Regions from separate parts of the Pseudomonas sp. NPDC077186 genome, predicted to be linked through region 1. Evidence: riboswitches for the same ligand, from Rfam matches in the RefSeq annotation. Region 1 holds a riboswitch; each other region holds the start of a gene.

Evidence for each region. Region 1 has a riboswitch for cobalamin ahead of cobO (cob(I)yrinic acid a,c-diamide adenosyltransferase). Riboswitches for the same ligand answer to the same signal wherever they lie in the genome.
Region 2: linked by a shared signal. The riboswitch ahead of ACIGKL_RS09690 (energy-coupling factor ABC transporter permease) and the one ahead of cobO (cob(I)yrinic acid a,c-diamide adenosyltransferase) in region 1 are both predicted to bind cobalamin.
Region 3: linked by a shared signal. The riboswitch ahead of cobG (precorrin-3B synthase) and the one ahead of cobO (cob(I)yrinic acid a,c-diamide adenosyltransferase) in region 1 are both predicted to bind cobalamin.
Region 4: linked by a shared signal. The riboswitch ahead of cobW (cobalamin biosynthesis protein CobW) and the one ahead of cobO (cob(I)yrinic acid a,c-diamide adenosyltransferase) in region 1 are both predicted to bind cobalamin.

What each region holds. Positions count from the first base shown of each region.
Region 1 covers NZ_JBITWE010000007.1:48,773-51,804, forward strand. The annotation lists gene bluB (5,6-dimethylbenzimidazole synthase) at 1-209, opposite strand, end outside; gene ACIGKL_RS22150 (cobyrinate a,c-diamide synthase) at 206-1,498, opposite strand; gene cobO (cob(I)yrinic acid a,c-diamide adenosyltransferase) at 1,495-2,148, opposite strand; cobalamin riboswitch at 2,321-2,526, opposite strand; gene ACIGKL_RS22160 (O-methyltransferase) at 2,566-3,032, opposite strand, start outside.
Region 2 covers NZ_JBITWE010000002.1:228,057-231,088, reverse strand. The annotation lists gene ACIGKL_RS09700 (acyl-CoA dehydrogenase family protein) at 1-1,490, shown strand, start outside; gene ACIGKL_RS09695 (PaaI family thioesterase) at 1,494-1,919, shown strand; cobalamin riboswitch at 1,953-2,151, shown strand; gene ACIGKL_RS09690 (energy-coupling factor ABC transporter permease) at 2,206-2,886, shown strand; gene ACIGKL_RS09685 (hypothetical protein) at 2,896-3,032, opposite strand, start outside.
Region 3 covers NZ_JBITWE010000003.1:580,014-583,045, forward strand. The annotation lists gene ACIGKL_RS14685 (precorrin-8X methylmutase) at 1-156, opposite strand, end outside; gene cobG (precorrin-3B synthase) at 149-1,462, opposite strand; cobalamin riboswitch at 1,559-1,742, opposite strand; gene cbiE (precorrin-6y C5,15-methyltransferase (decarboxylating) subunit CbiE) at 1,924-3,032, shown strand, end outside.
Region 4 covers NZ_JBITWE010000003.1:567,160-570,191, forward strand. The annotation lists gene ACIGKL_RS14635 (hypothetical protein) at 1-227, shown strand, start outside; gene cobM (precorrin-4 C(11)-methyltransferase) at 450-1,205, opposite strand; gene ACIGKL_RS14645 (cobalamin biosynthesis protein) at 1,202-1,642, opposite strand; cobalamin riboswitch at 1,729-1,927, shown strand; gene cobW (cobalamin biosynthesis protein CobW) at 2,022-3,032, shown strand, end outside.

The sequences.
Region 1 (3,032 bases):
ACGGCTTCGCGCAATTGCGGGTCGCTGATGCGCAGAAAGCGCCAGGGCTGCATCAGGCCGACGCTGGGTGCGCGGTGCGCCGCCTCCAGCAGGCGTGCCAGCACCTCGGCCGGCACCTCGCCGCCACTGAAGTGGCGCATGTCGCGGCGTTCGGCGATGGCGCGGTAGACCGCGGCGCGCTCGACGGCGCTGAAGGCCTGCTCGCTCATGGGCGCAACAGCGCCGCGGCCGCCAGGGGGTTGGACGGCAGGTAGAAGTGGATATAGGAGGCCGTCAACCGGCCCAGGCGATAGACCGCCTCGGCCACCGCCTTGCCGTTCGGGCAACGACCCAGGGCCAGCGGCGCCAGCGGGCTGTCCAGGCGCGAATGGTGGTAGCTGTGGCCGCGCAGCTCGCCCTCCGGCAACTCCACTTCCTGCAAAGCCAGGGCGGTCAGCCGTGGTTGCAGCGCGGCGCGGCCGGCCAGCAGGCCGAGCATGCGACCGCTGGCGCCCTGCTTGTCGGCCAGTTCGTCGAGCAGGTAGAGCATGCCGCCGCATTCGGCGAGGATCGGCTTGCCGGCCCGGTGATGGGCACGAATCGCCGCGGCCATGGCCTGGTTGCCTTCCAGTTCAGCGAGATGCAATTCGGGATAGCCGCCGGGCAGGTAGAGGCTGTCCACCTGCGGCAGGCCGTCGCCCGCCAGCGGCGAGAAGAATTCAATTTCGGCGCCCAGCTCGCACAGCAGATCGAGGTTGGCCTGATAGAGAAAGGCGAAGGCGCCGTCGCGCGCCACGCCGATGCGCACGCCGGCCAGCAGCGGCTCGACCGCCCGCGGTGGTGGCGCGGCGAAGCGCACTGGCGCCGGCAAGGCCACCTCGGCGCTGGCGGCCAGGGCATCGGCGGCGGCGTCCAGGCGCGTGTCGAGGTCGGCCAGTTCCTGCGCCTGCACCAGCCCCAGGTGACGGCTGGGCAGCTCCACCGCAGCATTGCGCGGCAAGGCGCCGTACCAACGAATGGTGCTCGGCAACGCAGCGCGCAGAATCTCGCCATGGCGCGCGCTGGCCACCCGGTTGCCGAGCACCCCGGCGAACGGCAGGTCGGCCTGGAAGGTCGCCAGCCCATGGGCCAGGGCGCCGAAGGTCTGGGCCATGGCCGAACCGTCGATCACCCCCAGCACCGGCACGCCGAACTGCCGCGCCAGGTCGGCCGCCGAGGGCTGGCCGTCGAACAGGCCCATCACCCCTTCGATCAGGATCAGCTCGGCCTCGCCCGCCGCCTGCCAGAGCAGGCGGCGGCTTTCGGCCTCGCCGACCATCGCCAGGTCGAGCTGGTACACCGGCGCGCCGCTGGCGCGGGCGAGGATCATCGGGTCGAGAAAGTCCGGGCCGCACTTGAACACCCGTACCCGCCGTCCCTGGCGGCTGTGCAGGCGCGCCAGGGCGGCGGTGACGGTGGTCTTGCCCTGCCCTGAGGCGGGCGCGGCGATCAGCAGCGCCGGGCACTGGCGCGAAGTCAAAACTCGACCCCCTTCTGCGCCTTCACCCCGGCCTTGAAGGCATGCTTGACCAGGCTCATCTCGGTCACCGTATCGGCCGCCTCGATCATCCCCGGCAAGGCGCCGCGCCCGGTCACCACCACGTGCTGCAGGAGCGGCCGTGCCTGGATATCGGCGAGCACCGCATCGAGCTGCAGATAACCGTGCTTGAGGGCGATATTCAGCTCGTCCAGCACCACCAGGCCGACGCCCTCGTCGTTCAGCAGGCGCTGCGCAACGGCCCAGGCCTCGCCCGCCTTGGCGATATCGCGCTGGCGATCCTGGGTCTCCCAGGTGAAGCCCTCGCCCATCACGTGGTAGCTGACTTCCTCGGGGAAACGGCGAAAGAAGGTTTCCTCGCCGGTGCTGGCGGCGCCCTTGATAAATTGCACCACGCCAACCCTGATGCCGTGGCCGAGGGCGCGGGCGACCATGCCGAAGGCGCTGCTGCTCTTGCCCTTGCCATTGCCGCTGTGCACCAGCAGCAGGCCGTACTGGTCCTGGGCCTGGGCGATCTTCGCGTCGATCAGCGCCTTCTTGCGCGCCATGCGCGCCTGGTGCCGGGCGTCGCGTTCGGTCAATGCGCTGTCGCGCGGGATCGATTCGCTGTCGCGTTCGGTCGATTCGCTCATCGAGGTTTCCTGGTCTGCGGGCATCCGGGCGCAGGCCGCCGTGCACGACTGGCAAGCTGGCATGGCGGCATCGTTGCGCTCCCGAACACACTGGGCTGGACAAGGCAGGCGGAGAACGGCGCGCGCGGGCCACCGGGAAGGCGAGCCCGCACGCCAGACAACGCCCTCCGCGATGCCGTGGACTGCAGCAGGCCGGTCTCCGGGCTTGTGAGCGAGCCTCGCGGGCTAGCGCCGCGCCTTCCCATGCACGAAGCACAGTGGCAATAGAGCGGCGTTTGACTCACCTACCGTTGCGGGGGCAGCGCCGGAATTTGAACCGGCTTCCCTGTTTCACCTCGTACGCGCGTGGCGTCGGGCACCTGAAGCAAGGCGCGCAGGGTAGAGGCTGGGAGGGTTGGGCGTCAACGCCACGGCGGCTCAGCGCTTGCGGCACAGGGTCAGGCCGTCACCCAATGGCAGCAGCGACAGCTCGACGCGCGCATCGTCCCTGAGCGCCCGGTTCAGCGCCTGAATGGCGCGGGTGTCGGCACTGTCCGGCTGCGCCTGTAACACCCGGCCGCTCCACAGGGTGTTGTCGAACAGCAGCAGGCCGCCCTGGCGCAACAGGCGTAGCGCCTGTTCCAGGTAGGCCGGGTAGTTGGCCTTGTCGGCGTCGACGAAGATCAGGTCGAAGTCGCCCTGCCCTTCGCCCTCCAGCGCCGCCAGGCTGTCCAGCGCCGGGCCCAGACGCCACTGGATACGCTCGGTCAGCCCGGCCTCGGCGAAGTAGCGGCGGGCGGTGGCGTTGTAGTCGCCGGGCAGGTCGCAGCAGATCAGCTGGCCCTGCGACCCCATGGCATCGGCCAGGCAAATGGCGCTGTAGCCGGTGAAGGTGCCGACCTCGA
Region 2 (3,032 bases), on a different contig from region 1:
CCGGCGGCGCACTGATGCAGGCCGGCTTCCTCGCCAACGAGAACAAGCCGGTGTTCAAGAGCCATGACCGCTACGGCAACCGCGTCGATCTGGTGGAGTTTCATCCGGCCTACCACGAGTTGATGCGCACCGCGGTCGAGCACGGCCTGCCCTCGCTGCCCTGGACCGACCCGCGCGCCGGCGCCCATGTCGCCCGTGCCGGGCTGACCTACCTGCACAGCCAGGCCGAAGCGGCCAGCGGCTGCCCGTTGACCATGACCTTCGCCGCCGTGCCGGCCATCCGCCTGCAACCGAACGTGGCCGAGCAGTGGCTGCCGAAGATCCTTTCCAGCCAGTACGACCCGCGCAACCTGCCGATGGAGCAGAAGAGCGGCGTCACCATCGGCATGGCCATGACCGAGAAACAGGGCGGCACCGACGTGCGCGCCAACACCACCCGCGCCTACCCGGTCGGCAGCGGCGGGCCGGGGCAGGCCTACGAACTGGTCGGGCACAAGTGGTTCTGCTCGGCGCCGATGTGCGACGCCTTCCTCACCCTGGCGCAGACCGACAAGGGCCTGTCCTGCTTCCTGCTGCCGCGCCACCGCCCGGACGGCACGCGCAACCAGTTCTATATCCAGCGCCTGAAGAACAAGCTGGGCAACTGGGCCAACGCCTCCAGCGAGGTGGAGTACCGCGGCGCCTTCGCCTGGATGCTCGGCGAGGAGGGGCGCGGCGTGCCGACCATCATCGAGATGGTGGCCATGACCCGCTTCGACTGCATGGTCGGCTCCAGCAGCCTGATGCGCCAGGCGCTGACCCAGGCCGCGCACCACTGCGCGCATCGCCAGGTGGGTGGCAAGCTGCTCGCCGACCAGCCGCTGATGCAGAACGTGCTGGCCGACCTGGCGCTGGAAAGCGAGGCGGCGCTGGCCTTGTCCATGCGCATGGGCCGCGCGCTGGATCACCTGCATGACGAGCAGGAAGACAAGTTCGCCCGCCTGGTCACCGCCGTCGGCAAGTACTGGATCTGCAAGCGCGCGCCGGAGATGGTCTACGAGGCCAGCGAATGCATGGGCGGCGCCGGCTACGTTGAGGAAACCATCCTGCCGCGCCTGTATCGCGAGGCGCCGGTCAACTCGATCTGGGAGGGCTCGGGCAACGTGCAATGCCTGGACGTGCTGCGCGCCCTGTCCAAGGAGCCCGGCGTGCTCGGTGCGCTGTTCGCCGAGCTGGGCGACGGCCACGGCGATGCGCGGCTGAAGGCGCATATCCAGCGCTTGAAGGCCGATTTTGCGGATACCGCCGATATCCAGTACCGCGCCCGCCAGCTCACCGAGGACGTGGCCGTGGCGCTGCAGGCCAAGCTGCTGCTGGAGGCCGGAAACAGCGTGGTGAGCGACGCCTTTATCGCCAGCCGCCTGGAAGGCCGCGGCCGCGTCTACGGCACCCTGCCGCGCGGCGTCGACGTCGAAGCACTGCTGGCGCGCAGCATGCCGCAGCTGATCTAAGGCATGAACATGCACGCCAGTCTCTTTGAACGGTTACGGGCCTGGCTGGCCGGTGACATCGGTGCCGATTACGGCATTTCCCAGCTGCAGGCTGCAGCCGGGGTGGCGGGCTTCAGCAGTCAGCCGCCGGCCGTGCACTTCAATCCGCTCGGCGGTGTGCATGGCGGCTACACCGCCACGCTGTTCGATGCGGCGCTGGGGCTGGCGGTGTACTCGCAGGCCAGCGCCGAGGAGGTCTATGTGACCGCCAGCCTGCAGGTGAATTACCTGCGCCCAATCGGCCCGGCGGCCTTGCCGCTACGTACCGAAGCCCGCGTGCTGCAGCGCGACGGGCGACAGGTCGCGGTGCAGGCCACGCTGCACGACGCTCAGGGGCAGCTGTGTGCCAACGCCAGTGGCCTTTTCACCTGCTTGCGTCATACGGCCTAAGACGCCGGGCACTGTCTTTTGTCCGTGCCGCCGGGTAAGGTGGCCGCCGATGGTTCCGGCCCCAGGGTCGGATGAAAAGGGAACAGGGTGCGGCGCATGTCGCCAATGCCCTGGCTGCCCCCGCAACTGTAAGCGGCGAACGACGCCCATATGCCACTGGCCCACCGGCCGGGAAGGCGGGCGAAGGGTCGAGCCGCGAGCCAGGAGACCTGCCATCGCCGTCGGGCGCTTGCGCCCATCCCCTCCATCCGGATCGTCGCGCGGTGGGCGCGACCAAGGAACCCTTATGCATATCGAACCCGGCGTCGTCGAAGGCGCCAAGATCCTGCTCAGCTACGCCACGGCCGTCGCCGGCTTCGGCCTGACCGCCCAACTCGCCCGCGATGCCATCCGCGACAACGGTGGGGCGGTCGCCCTGGCGCTGCGCAGCCTGTTGACCACCGCCCTGGTGTTCTGCTTCTTCGAGGTCTTGCCGCATCACCCGGTGGGTGTCTCGGAGGTGCACCTGATCCTCGGCTCGACCCTGTTGCTGCTGTTCGGCGCCGGCGCCGCGGCCATCGGCCTGGCCGCCGGCCTGTTGTTGCAGGGGCTGCTGTTCGCCCAGTTCGACCTGCCGCAGTACGGCATGAACGTCACCACCCTGCTGCTGCCGCTGTGGGGCATCCAGCTGCTGGCCAAGCGCATTGTCGCGCCGGGCACCGCCTACGTGGATCTCTCCTACAAGCAGGCGCTGGCGCTGTCGACCGCCTACCAGGGCGGCATCGTCGCCTGGGTGGCGTTCTGGGCTTTCTACGGCCAGGGTTTCGCCGCGGATAACCTGGCCGCGGTGGGCAGCTTCGGCCTGGCCTATATGAGCGTGATCCTGGTCGAGCCGCTGATCGATCTGGGCGTGCTGGCCGCGGCCAAGGCGCTGGCGCGTTTCAGCCAGGGCCCGCTGTTCAACGTGCGCCTGCACCAGGCCGCCTGACCCGCAGCGCTACTGGCGGCGCTGCCAGATCATCTTGCCGGTATTGCTCTCGGTGACCAGGTAGGGGTCGCTGAAGCGATAGTAAGCGGCGGGCTGGTAGTCGGCGGCGCCGTCCAGGCGCACCAGCAGCACGCCGTTGTCGCTGC
Region 3 (3,032 bases), on a different contig from region 1:
CAGATCCTCCACCACGTCGACCATGCCGCAGGCATGGATCACCCGCACGGCGAGTTTTTCCAGGTCGGCGGGGATGCCATCGAGGTTGGCTTCGGCGCGGATGGTGGCGAAGGAGCGGCGGTAGATTTCCTGGCCGTCGCGGATGTAATCAAGCATCGGGGGTTCCTGCGGGGTGTTGGCGGGCGAACCAGGCGCCAACCTGGTCGATGGTCATGGCGGGTGCCAGCAGGCGGCCGAAACCGGGCGTTTCGGGCGTGCGTTGGTAAAGCTGGTAGTGCTCGGGCGTGCTGGCCAGCAATGTGTAGGGCTGCACCCTGGCGCTGGCGCAGCTGCGCGGGCAGGCGCTGAGGTGCACCTGCGGGCGTGCGTGGCTTGCGCGCAGCAGCTCGGCCAGGTGCAGGGCATGGCGCTTGCTGTCGGACAGGCCGCGGGCGCAGGCGGCCGAACCGGTGCAGGCGACCAGGCCGAGCAGCGGCTCGTCGGCGCGGACCAGCAGGCCCAGGTCGCCTAGCGCGGACAGCAGCTCACCGGCGCTGGCCTCGGGGACGTTGCCCAGCAGCAGGCCCTGCCAGGGCGTCAGGCGCAGTTCGCCGTCGCCATGGCGTTCGCTCAGCTCGGCCAGCGCCAGCAGCTGTTCGGCGTGCAGGCGGCCGAGGCGGGCGCCGGCGGCGACCATGCACAGGCCATTCTGCGCCTGTGGATAAATCCCTGCCGGCGTGCGCTCGACGGTGGCGGCAGGCTGCCAATTGGCCGGTGGCGGCTGCAGGGGGAAATTCAGGCGCGCCTGCAGGCGCCGTAGCAGTTCATCCGGCGAGATATGGCCGAGCAGCTGGCGCATACGCGACTGCTCGGGCGTGGCCAGTTCGAGAAACAGCAGCAGCAGCTGGCGCACCAGCTCGAGCGCCTGGGGCGCCTCGATGCGCGCCAGCGGCGCGTCATTGGGGCAGCCGGCCAGGCCCAGCAGCAGGTGGCGCTCGTCCTCGGCGGCCAGCCACAGGTCGTGGGGGTGTTCGCGCATGGCCAGGGCCTCGCCGCCGTCCAGCTGCAGGGCGAACTTGGCCGACAGCGTCTGCAGCGCCGGGCTGTCCTGCAGCAGGTCGAGCAGCTGGCCGGCCAGCGGGCGCAGGTCCATGCGCGCCTGCGGGTCGAGGCCGGCGGCGGGGCTGAGCAGCAGGTTGCGCACATCGTCGGCGGCGGCCACGCGCGGGCCGAGGCCGGCGCCGAGCAGGGCGTCGATCAACGTGCCTTCCTGGCCGGGCAGCACGCCGCGGATCTGCAGGTTGCTGCGGTTGGTCAGCTCCAGCACGCCGTTGGCGCAGTGCCTGGCCGCCTCGGCAATCGCCCGCGCCTGAACGCTGCGCAGCACGCCGCCGGGCAGCTTGATGCGGCAGATGCCGCCGTCCAGCGCGGGGACGATGCGCAGCAGGCCGGGGCAGGCGGAAGGGCGAACGGGCGCGGGCAAAGGGGTCACCTGTGGCTAACGACGCGGCGACCGAACCAGCGAAATCCGCCCACGGGGGATTCCATGGCATCGGTACACCCCGCCCGATGTTGGCACTCGCGACCAGCGTTCGTCGGCAGGTCTCCTGGCTGACAGGTCTTCGTCCGCCGCGCCTTCCCGGTTACCCAGTGGCCGATTGCATTGGACTCGCTGTTTACAGTTGCGGGGGCAGCCACGGTGAACCGTGTTCCCTCTTGGGGAATTTCTGAAATGGCCATTTACCGTCACTCCCGCGAAGGCGGGAGCCCAGGTACTACTGAGATTCTGGCTTCCCGCCTGCGCGGGAATGACGACTATTTCAGAGTTTCCTTAGGCCCTTTACTGAGTCGTATCGACTCATGGGGCACCGACGAAGGCGCTATTATGCCCGCTTTGCCCGGAGCGCGGACAGGCGCTCCGTCGGGCCTGTGCGAGGACATTGGATGAAACCCTGGTTGACTCTGGTCGGTATCGGCGAAGACGGCTACCCCGGCCTGGGCAAGGCCGCGCGTCGTGCCCTGCTGGCGGCCGCGCGCATCGTCGGCGCGCCGCGCCAGCTGGCCTTGCTGCCGCCGTGCATTGGCGCCGCGCGCGAGACCTGGCCGAGTCCCTTCGACCTCGAACCGCTGCTGGCCCGGCGTGGCGAGGCGCTGTGCGTGCTGGCCAGCGGCGACCCGATGTTCTATGGCGTCGGCGCCAGCCTGGCGCGCCAGCTGGCGGCCGACGAGCTGCGGGTATTGCCGGCGCCGTCCTCGGTGTCGCTGGCGGCGGCGCGCCTGGGCTGGCCGTTGCAGGAGGTGGAGGTGCTGTCGCTGGTCGGCCGGCCGCTGGCCACCCTCAATTCGCGGTTGTTTCCCGGCGTGCGCCTGCTGGTATTGAGCGCCGCTGGCGATACGCCCGCGCAGGTCGCCGTAGCGCTGCGTGAGCGGGGCTTCGGTGCCAGTCGCCTGTGCCTGCTGGAGCACCTGGGCGGGCCGGATGAACGCCGCCTCGATGGCCTGGCTGAAAGCTGGAGCCTGCCGCGCGGCGCCGACCTCAACCTGCTGGCCGTGGAGTGCCTGGCCGACGCCGGAGCACGCCTGCTGCCACCGACCTGTGGTCTGCCTGACGACGCCTACCGCCACGACGGCCAACTGACCAAGCGCGACGTGCGCGCAGTGACCCTGGCGCGCCTGGCGCCGCTGCCCGGCGAGCTGCTGTGGGATGTCGGCGCCGGTTGTGGCTCCATCGGCATCGAGTGGATGCGCGCACACCCGGCCTGCCGCGCCATCGCCATCGAGGCCAACGAGGGGCGCCAGGCGCATATCCGCCACAACCGCGATGCCCTCGGCGTACCTGCCCTGCAGCTGGTCGCCGGGCATGCGCCCGAGGCGTTGGATGGATTGCCGGCGCCGGATTCGGTCTTTATCGGCGGCGGCGTCACCGTGCCCGGCGTGCTGGACGCCTGCTGGGCCGCGCTCAAGCCCGGCGGGCGCTTGCTGGCCAATGCGGTAACGATTCAGAGCGAGGCGGCGCTGGTCGCCTTCCGCGAACAGCAGGGTGGCGAACTGCT
Region 4 (3,032 bases), on a different contig from region 1:
CGCGCGACGACGTCAGGCAAAGGTTGGCCGATGGCGCGGTGTTCGACACCCAGGTCATCGCCAACCCGGCCAACCCCCGCGAGTGGATCCTGTTGTTCAGGAAGGAAGGCGGACGCAGTTTCTTCCTGGTCGACGCCGCCGAGCAGGTGGAGTCCTTCGCCAGCCTGGATGCCCTGATACTCGAACTGCGCGGCCTGGGTATCAAGCGGGTGGAGGTACAGCTCTGAGCAGTTGCTCACAGTTGGCGTGGATCGTCTTGTGGAGATCCTTTTGATACCTGGCCAAGGCCCCGATAGACAGGGCCTTCCAGCCACTTGCACAAGAATTGATCGGCGCTTTGCCACTATCCACAGAGCGCTTGGATAACTCGCCTTCTATCCTGTTGATAAGCGCTTGTAGGCTAGGTATATCAAGGCATCCAGCGGCTTGTACGCTTTCTCGCCAGTGGCTCAGTCTCTGCCGGGACGGTAGAGGTGGCGATGCCCAGCGTCATACAGCGCCGATTCGGCGAAGGCGCCGGGAGCGAGCACGCGGCCGACCAGGATCAGCGCGGTGCGGCGAAAGTCCTTGGCGGCGACCTTGGCCTCGATATCGGCCAGGGTGCCCTGCACCCAGTCCTGATCCGGCCAGCTTGCTCTGTGGATCACCGCGATGGGGCAGTCGGCGCCGTAGTGCGGCAGCAGGTCGGCCACTATGGCCGGCAGCTGACGCACGCCGAGATGGATGGCCAGGGTCGCGCGGTGCCGCGCCAGGTCGTGCAACTGCTCGCCCTCGGGCATCGGCGAGGTGCTGCCGTAGCGGGTGAGGATCAGGGTCTGGGCGACGCCCGGCAGGGTCAGCTCGCTTTCCAGCAAGGCGGCGCAAGCGGCGGTGGCGGTGACGCCGGGGACGATCTCGAAGGGAATGCCGAGGGCACGCAGCTCGCGAATCTGCTCGCCGATGGCGCCGTACAGCGAGGGGTCGCCGGAGTGCACGCGGGCCACGTCCTGGCCGCGTTCGTGCGCCTGGCGCAGCAGCTCGATAATCTCGCTCAGGTGCAATTCGGCGGTGTTGACCACTCGTTCGGCGCTATTGCCCGCAATAACCGCTTCCGGTACCAGCGAGCCGGCGTACAGGATCACCGCGCACGAACGGATCAGGCGCTGGCCCTTGACGGTGATCAGCTCCGGGTCGCCGGGGCCGGCGCCGATAAAGTAGACGGTCATGCTGCGGGTTCTCTGTCGAAAGTGGCCAGCGCACAGGTGGCGTTGGCCGTGCGGTTCTTCTCGCCGAGCAGACGAGGCGTGGCGCCCAGGCGGGCGGCCAGGCTCAGGGCACAGGGCTCGGCCACCGCGGGGCTGCCGGTGACGGACTGCACCAGGGCGCTGCCGCCGGTGGCCGACTGCTGAGGCGCGAGTTCTTTGCTGCTGAAGAACTGCAGCCTCAGCTTCAGCTGCTCGGCCAGTGCCTGCAGTGCCGTCTCCTCGCGCTTGTGGGCGATGCTGGCCAATCCGGCCAGGTTATCCACCGTCAGCTTATGCTGGCTCAGGCTGTGGATAAGCAGGGCTAGCAGCTCGTCCAGGCTGCAGCCACGGCGGCAACCCAGTCCGGCGACGACCTGGAGCGACGAAGCTGAGCGGGGTTCGGAAGGGGGAGGCAACATAAGCGCTGTTCGGGCGGAGTGGCGGCGTAGCTCAACATGACGCTCCCCACCGGTCAACCGCGATTGACCGAGCGCCGCGGCCTGCGTAGCCTTCTCGCGTTCGAGGTTCTGCCCGGCATTGCCGCCGGGAAGCTAAGAGGGAACAGGGTCGATGCCCTGGCTGCCCCCGCAACTGTAAACGGTCGAAATTCCTTCGATACACCACTGCTCAACAGCGGGAAGGTGAAGGATGCACAAGCGTGCAGACCGTGAGCCAGGAGACCTGCCTCGATTGACCAGCCATTTGCTCGGACGGGGTGATCCGACGCGGCCAGCACGCCCCTGCGTGCCCGCCTGCGCGTACCCGTCCGTCGAACTTACCGACGCCACGGGGCCCTTCATGAAAACCCTCGCCAAACTGCCTGTCACCATCGTCACCGGTTTTCTCGGTGCCGGCAAAACCACCTTGCTGCGCCATCTGCTGGCCCACGCCGAAGGCCGCCGTATCGCGGTGATCGTCAACGAGTTCGGCGAGTTGGGCATCGACGGCGAGATCCTCAAGCAGTGCGCCATCGGCTGCAGCGAGGAAGAGGCCATGGGCCGCGTCTTTGAACTGGCCAACGGCTGCCTGTGCTGCACCGTGCAGGAGGAGTTCTTCCCGGTGATGCGCGAGCTGGTGGCGCGGCGTGGCGACCTCGACCATATCCTCATCGAGACCAGCGGCCTGGCCCTGCCCAAGCCGCTGGTGCAGGCCTTCAACTGGCCGGAAATCCGCAACGCCTGCACGGTCGATGCGGTGATCACCGTGGTCGACAGCCCGGCGGTGCTCGCCGGCACCTTCGCCGCCTTCCCCGATCAGGTGGACGCGCAGCGCCAGCTCGACGCCAACCTCGACCACGAATCGCCGCTGCACGAGCTGTTCGCCGACCAGCTGGCCAGCGCCGACCTGGTGATTCTCAACAAGGCCGACCTGCTCGACGCCGAGGCGCTGGCCGCGGTGCGCGCCGAGGTGGCCGAGGAGCTGCCGCCGGCGGTCAAGGTGATCGAGGCGCACGGCGGCGAGCTGCCGCTGGACGTGCTGCTGGGCCTGAACAGCGAAACCGAGCTGCATATCGACAGCCGCCGTACCCATCATGACGATGAGGACGAGGACCACGATCACGAGGAATTTGACGCGTTCCACGTGGAACTACCGCAGGCCGAGGAGGCGCGCCTGCTGACCGCACTGAAGGACGCGGTGGGCAAACACGGCATCCTGCGCGTGAAGGGCTTCGCGGCCATCCCTGGCAAGCCGATGCGCCTGCTGGTGCAGGGTGTGGGCCAGCGCTTCGATCGCCACTTCGACCGCGCCTGGCAGGCCGACGAGCCGCGCCTGAGCCGCCTGGTGCTGATCGGCCAGCAGCTCGACCGC